Ilumatobacter coccineus YM16-304: one gene and its partner. The protein of the gene in region 1 interacts with the protein of each later gene in a pairwise test. Links are inferred from orthologs where the notes say so. Each region holds a gene or a part of one and is shown in the gene's direction. Other genes may lie near its edges. The genes, in order: YM304_RS20650 and def.

The links.
Region 2: the proteins of YM304_RS20650 (region 1) and def interact in binary tests that used the Escherichia coli proteins (3 or more experiments, as listed by UniProt). The link is inferred for Ilumatobacter coccineus YM16-304 from one-to-one orthologs.

The regions. Positions count from the first base shown.
Region 1 is NC_020520.1:4,660,301-4,663,497, reverse strand. What follows is about bases 145-3,025. They hold YM304_RS20650 (aspartate-semialdehyde dehydrogenase), read left to right. Parts: upstream 145-999; coding sequence 1,000-2,052; downstream 2,053-3,025. Other genes in these bases: YM304_RS20640 (AAA domain-containing protein), read right to left, coding at 2,354-3,025; YM304_RS20645 (MazG nucleotide pyrophosphohydrolase domain-containing protein), read right to left, coding at 2,054-2,332; YM304_RS20655 (class I SAM-dependent methyltransferase), read right to left, coding at 145-910. Outside these bases: YM304_RS20660 (NAD(P)-binding protein), read left to right, coding at 1-113; more of YM304_RS20655, read right to left, coding at 86-144; more of YM304_RS20640, read right to left, coding at 3,026-3,197.
Region 2 is NC_020520.1:2,278,774-2,282,053, forward strand. Bases 23-2,986 are described here. They hold def (peptide deformylase), read left to right. Parts: upstream 23-1,213; coding sequence 1,214-1,759; downstream 1,760-2,986. Other genes in these bases: YM304_RS10265 (HelD family protein), read left to right, coding at 23-494; YM304_RS10270 (class I SAM-dependent methyltransferase), read right to left, coding at 538-1,224; YM304_RS10280 (methionyl-tRNA formyltransferase), read left to right, coding at 1,770-2,603; YM304_RS10285 (transcription antitermination factor NusB), read left to right, coding at 2,600-2,986. Outside these bases: more of YM304_RS10265, read left to right, coding at 1-22; more of YM304_RS10285, read left to right, coding at 2,987-3,280. UniProt on the Escherichia coli protein: Removes the formyl group from the N-terminal Met of newly synthesized proteins. Requires at least a dipeptide for an efficient rate of reaction. N-terminal L-methionine is a prerequisite for activity but the enzyme has broad specificity at other positions.

The DNA.
Region 1 (3,197 bases):
GCGAGCCATCGGCCGCAACGGTCGCGGCACGAGAGACGGCGATGGGATTCGCCCTGCCCGCACTCGAAAAGCTGCAGGCGTATCTTCAGCGCGGGGTGGCGACGATCCAGTAGTGGTGCTTGTTGATGCCGTCGAACTCTTTGATGCTGGCCTTGTAGCCGGTGATCTTCGACTTCGGGTTGCGCCACACCTCGACGTCTTTGAGCAGCGGCGACAGTGGGCCGATGATCTCGTCGGGCGTGAGGCGGTTGGCCTGCCAGCCGAGCCGAGCGAAGAAGCGCCGACGTGCCAGCCACGACCCGAACCCGGGGATGCGGAACAGGGTGCGCACGAACTGACCGATCGGAAGCACCACGGTGTCGATGCGGCTGCGACCGCGGTAGTTGAGCGCGACCTTCCCGCCGGGCTTGGTGACGCGGACGGCCTCGGAGGTGAGCTCCAACGCATCGTCGGGATCGCAGTGCTGGAACGTGATGTAGCTGAACGCCAGGTCGACGGAGTTCGGCGGCATGTCGAGCGAGCGGCCGTCGGCGACGTGGAGCGTTTCGAGGCGGTCGACCTTGCCGAAGCGGCTCACCGTCTCGTGGCAGCGTTCGAGGAAGCCGGCGTCGAGGTCGGAGCCGATGACCGATCCGAACTCACGAGTGAACGCGCAGGTCATCCGGCCGATGCCGCAACCGATCTCGATCATCGATTGCGTCTCGGTGTCGGGGCTGCGCAACCCGAAGATCGTGAGGTACGACGGCACCTCCTGGTCGCCGGTGGCCACGAACTGTTCGAGCGTGAGCGACGAGCCGGTTTCGTTGTTGAACACCCACCCGGTGGTCTGCACGACCTCGTCTGCGCTGGTCTCACGCTCGGTGATACGACCAGCTGACTTCCAGGGGACGAGTTGACCGCGACGACTCACGCCACCGATTCTGCCAGGTACGCGAACGATTTGGTCAACGGCACCAAACCTCCGGCGATCGCGCCCGCCTCGACCGTTAGCCTTCCGGCATGGCACAGATCTCCTCAACGGGGTTGAACGTCGGCATCGTGGGCGCCACCGGTCAGGTCGGCAGCGTGATGCGACGGCTCCTCGCCGAACGCAACTTCCCCGTCGCCGAACTCCGGTTCTTCGCCTCTGCCCGCTCGGCCGGCAGCACCCTGACCTGGGGTGACCACGAGATTGTCGTCGAAGACGCCGAGGTCGCCGACCCGTCGGGCCTCGACATCGCGCTCTTCTCGGCGGGCGCCACGTCGTCGCGTGCCTACGCCGACAAGTTCGCCGCCGCGGGCGCCGTCGTGATCGACAACTCCTCCGCGTTCCGCATGGACCCCGACGTGCCGCTCGTGGTGCCCGAGGTCAACGGCCATCTGGCGCACAACCCGCCGAAGGGGATCATCGCCAACCCGAACTGCACCACCATGGCGTGCATGCCGGTGCTCAAGCCGCTGCACGACGAGGCCGGCCTCACCCGCCTCATCGCCTCGACCTACCAGGCCACGTCGGGCTCGGGTCTGGCCGGTGTCGAAGAACTGCACGAGCAGGTTCGCAAGGTCGCCGACCGTGCCGACGAACTCACCCACGACGGTTCGGCGCTCGAGTTCCCCGAGCCGTCGAAGTTCGCTCGCACGATCGCGTTCAACACGCTGCCCATGTGCGGTTCGGTCGTCGACGACGGCCTCGGCGAGACCGACGAGGAGAAGAAGCTCCGCAACGAGAGCCGCAAGATCCTCGACATCCCCGACCTGCTCGTGTCGGGCACCTGCGTGCGCGTCCCGGTGTTCACCGGGCACTCGCTGTCGATCAACGCCGAGTTCGCCAACCCGATCTCGGTCGAGCGGGCCTACGAACTGCTCGACGGAGCCCCGGGTGTGGTCGTGTCGGAGATCCCCAACGCGCTCGAAGCCGCAGGTGCCGACCCGAGCTACGTCGGTCGTATCCGTGCCGACGAAGGCGCTCCCGGCGGTCGTGGCCTGGCGATGTTCGTCAGCAACGACAACCTGCGCAAGGGCGCCGCACTCAACGCCCTCCAGATCGCCGAAGTCATCCAGCAGGCCCGCTGATTCAGCAGGCGCAGGGGATGGCGTCGCACTTCGGGCAGCCATCGGCGAAGCGCTGGATCGCCTCGTTCAGATCGACGCCCTGCTGATTGGCGAGCGTCGCCACCCACGCGACGACGTCCCCGAACTCGTGCAGTTGCTGCTCCGGCGTGCCTTTGCGCACGGCCTGGGCGAGTTCGCCGATCTCTTCGGCGAGCCACGCCACGGTCGCCGACACGCCTCGCTCCCGATCGCGATCGCCATACGTCCGCTCGATCACGTCCTGCAACTCAGCGAAGTCCATCCGCCCGAGCGTACGCAGCGCTCAGAGGAGCGAGGCGCGGAGTTCGACGGCGAAGGTCGGCAGCTCGTCGGCCCACTGCGACGCGAACACCTCGCGGATCGACCAGCCGAGGCGGCTCAGCTCGAGGTGCCGGTCGACGTGCGCGTCCGGGCCGTCGGGGTGCACGCCGCAGATCAGCCCGAGAGTCCGGTCGCCGTTGCCGACGACGGCGTCGATCTCGTGGCGGCCGACGGGGTAGCGGGTGCGGACGTCGATCCCGGCGTCGCGGAGCTCGGTCACGACGCGCGCCGACCACGACCGAGCATCGGGTGCGACCGTGGTGCCGCTCGCAGTGGGCGCGTCGGCATGGCGGAGGTACGCGGCGAACAGATCGGGAAACTCGCTGCGCAGGCTCGACACCACGGTGACGTTGTGGCGAGCGCGCGTCACCATCACGTTGAACAGTGCCGGGTCGTCGACGAACGATCGGCTCCCGGTGGGAGCGTCGTCGTCGAGGCACATCGACAGGTAGGTGGTGTCGCGCTGGCAGCCCTGGAAGCCGTGGACCGTGCCGACGCGCAGGTCGAGCTGTTGGATCTGCGACAGATCGAACTCGTCGCGCAACGCAGTCTCGAGTGCATCGGCCTGCGCCCGGAACGGGGTGATCACCCCGACCGAGCGCTGTTCGCCGACCAATTCGCGCGTGCGCAGGAGGTCGATGATCGTGTCGATCTCGGCGACGTTGATTCCCGACTCGTCGCGTCGTCCGTCGACGTCGACCACGTCGATGCAGTCGTCGCGTTCGTTGCGCGGATGGCGAGTGGCTACGCCGACCTTGCCGTCGTAGAAGCGCTGCGCCGAGAAGTCGATCAGGTGCGGCGCGCTG
Region 2 (3,280 bases), 2.4 Mb from region 1 along the record:
GCGTGCCCGAGCCCGTGCTGAGCGTCGCGAACCGCTTGCTCCCGCTCACCGATGTCGACGCGACCGAGAGTCGCAGCGTGCGACTCGCCGGCGATGCGCCCGTGTGGGAATCGTGCGGCAGCGACGAGTTGCCTGGTCGCGTCGCCACCGAAGCTGCGGCGCTGAAGAAGAAGCACAAGGTCATGGGCATCGTGGCGCCGGCTCGACTGCACGATGCGATCGGCGCGTCGCTCGAAATCGAAGGTCTGACCGGGGTGGCGCACGTGCACGACCTGGGGCCGACCGAGGTGCCGGTGTTCGAGGCACACGCCGTGAAGGGACTCGAGTTCGACGGCGTGCTCGTCGTCAACCCGCACGAGGTGCTCGCCGAGGGCCGGTTGGATGTCGAGCACACACCTCGCGGCGCCCGATTGCTCTACGTCGCGATGACTCGCGCCGTCCAGCGACTGGTCCTCGTCACCGACTCCACGCCACCCGCCGTCATCGCCAACTGACCAACCTGGTGATTTCCTTCCCGGATGGAAATGACCAGGTTGGTCAGTCCGAGGTGAGGGCGAGCAGGCGGAAGCCGGCTTTGCTGGCCACGCGGGAGGTGGCGTAGCCCTGGCCGATCAGCCACTTCTGCAGCGAGTCGGCGCCGAGGTGCTTCTGCACTACGAGGGTTGCGGTGCCGTCGTCGGTGAGGCGGCCGAGCCAGTCGGTCAGCAATTCGCGCAGCGCCGGTTTGCCGATTCGGATCGGCGGATTCGACCAGATCGTCGCAAAACGCACGTCGTCGGGAACATCGCCTGGCGCGGCGACGCGCACGTTGGTGATCCCGTTGCGCTTGGCGTTGCGGGCGCACAGTTCACGGGCTCGCGAGTTGACGTCGACCGCCCACACCGTCGAACCGGGGGAGCGGCGAGCCATGGTCAGAGCGATCGGTCCGGCGCCGCAGCCGAGGTCGAGCAGGTGCCCCGACGAGGCCAGTGCGGCGTCGGAACGGATGAGCAAGCTCGTGCCGTTGTCGACGTGACCACGGCTGAACACGCCACGGTCGGTCTCGAGCGTGAACGCGGTGTCGGGCAGTGTCACATCGATCGTGACGGGGTCTGACGGGACCGTCGGATCGTCGTCGAAGTAGTGCGCGTCGGCGGTTTCGGACCGGCCCGTCGCAGCGTGATGATCGTCATGTTCGTCGGGTTGGGGGGCCACGGGCCCTAGCCTGGCAGCAATGTCGTACAAGATCAGGACATACGGCGATCCGGTGCTCAAGAGCAAGGCACTGAAGGTCGCGGACGTCGACGGGAAGATCATCCGGCTCGTCGACGACATGTTCGACACGCTCGTCGAGTCGGGCAATGGCATCGCGCTCGCCGCGCCGCAGATCGGTGTGCAGAAGCAGGTCGTCGTGTGGGACCTCGGTGACAACCCGATGGCGATCATCAACCCCGAGGTCGTCGAGTCCGACGGCGAGTGGGCGTACGACGAGGGCTGCCTGTCGATCCCGGGCTTGTACGTCGAGATGATCCGACCCAAGACCGTGCTCGTCCGCGGTGTCGACCTGCAGGGCGAGATCATCGAGATCGAGTCCGACGAACTCGAAGCGCGCATGTTCCAGCACGAGATCGATCACCTCAACGGCGTGCTGATGTTCGATCGTCTCGAAGGCGACCAGCGGGCCGAAGCGCTCGCCGAGTACCGCCGCATCGAAGAGCAGACCGCCGCCGAGGCGGCCGCCGCTCGCCGCAACCCGTTGCGCCGGCTGCGGTCGAGTTGAGGCTGGGCGAGTGAAGCTCGTCTACCTCGGCACCCCGGAGATGGCGGTTCCGCCGCTCCGCGCACTGGTGGACGCTGGTCACGATGTCGTTCGCGTCATCACCCGCATCGACAAGAAGCGGGGCCGGGGCGGCGCTCTCTCGCCGAGCCCGGTGAAGGCCGCTGCGCTCGAACTCGGGCTCACCGTCTCGCACGACCCCGACGACGTGCTCGCTGCCGTCACCGACGATGGCGCCGAACTCGGCGTGGTCGTGGCCTACGGACGCATCATCAAGCCACACCTGCTCGACGTGCTGCCGATGGTCAACCTGCACTTCTCGCTGTTGCCGCGGTGGCGTGGCGCCGCACCCGTCGAGCGGGCGCTGCTCGCCGGCGACGCCGAGACCGGTGTCGACGTGATGCGGGTGGAGGAAGGCCTCGACACGGGTGGCATCTACGCCGAACGTCGGGTGCCGATCGGCGACGACACGACGGCCGACGAGTTGCGCCGCACGCTCGTCGACGTCGGCGCCGATCTGCTCGTCGAGCAACTGGCGACACCGGTGACCGACTGGATCGACGATCCGACGCCGCAGCGCGGTGAGCCGCTCTACGCGTCCAAGCTGACCAAGGACGAGTTCGAGATCGACTGGTCGCAGTCGATGATCGACGTGCACCGCCGGATCCGCGTGGGCGGCGCCTGGACGACGTTCCGGGGCAAGCGGCTCAAGATCCACGCCGCCGACCTCGTCGACGGCAGCATCCTCCCGACCGTGGTGCAACCCGAAGGCAAGGGCCCGATGGCATTCGACGCATGGCGCAACGGCGCACAACCCACGGCCGACGAACGGTTCGGCGGCCTGTGAGCGACCAGCCGGACGCCGACCAGACGGCCTTCGCCCCGCCGACGGGCAAGCCGCTCAACCGCAAGCAGCGCAGAGCTGCGTTGCAGACCGGCCGCAAGACGGAGGTCGGAACGACGACGCCGAAGCCGACCTCGCGAACGGCAGCGCGCGGCATGGCCCGAGGCGTCGCCCTCGACGTGCTTCGCCGTATCGAGAACGACGGGGCCTACGCCAACCTCGTGCTCGGCCCGATGCTCGCGGCGTCGGATCTGTCGGAGCAGGACCGCAAGTTCGCCACCGAACTGGTCTACGGCTCGACCCGCATGCGCCGAGCGTGCGACGCGATCATCGACCGTTTCGCCAATCAGCCGCCCGACGACCAGACCCGCTCGATCCTCCGACTCGGCGTCTATCAACTCGTCTTCGCCGGGGTGCCGGCCCACGCCGCCGTCAGCGCGACCGTCGATCTGTCGCCGACGAAGACCCGCGGCTTCATCAACGCCGTGCTGCGGCGCGTCGCTGACTTCGACGTGGCCGACATGGTGTGGCCGTCGGATGCTGCTCGCCTGAGCTATCCCGAGTGGATCGCCGACGCGCTGGCGGCCGACCTCGGCGACGAGTCGATCGCCGCGCTCGAGAAGATGAACGAGCCGCCGACGGTCAGCGCCCGAGACGACGGCTACGTCCAAGACATCTCG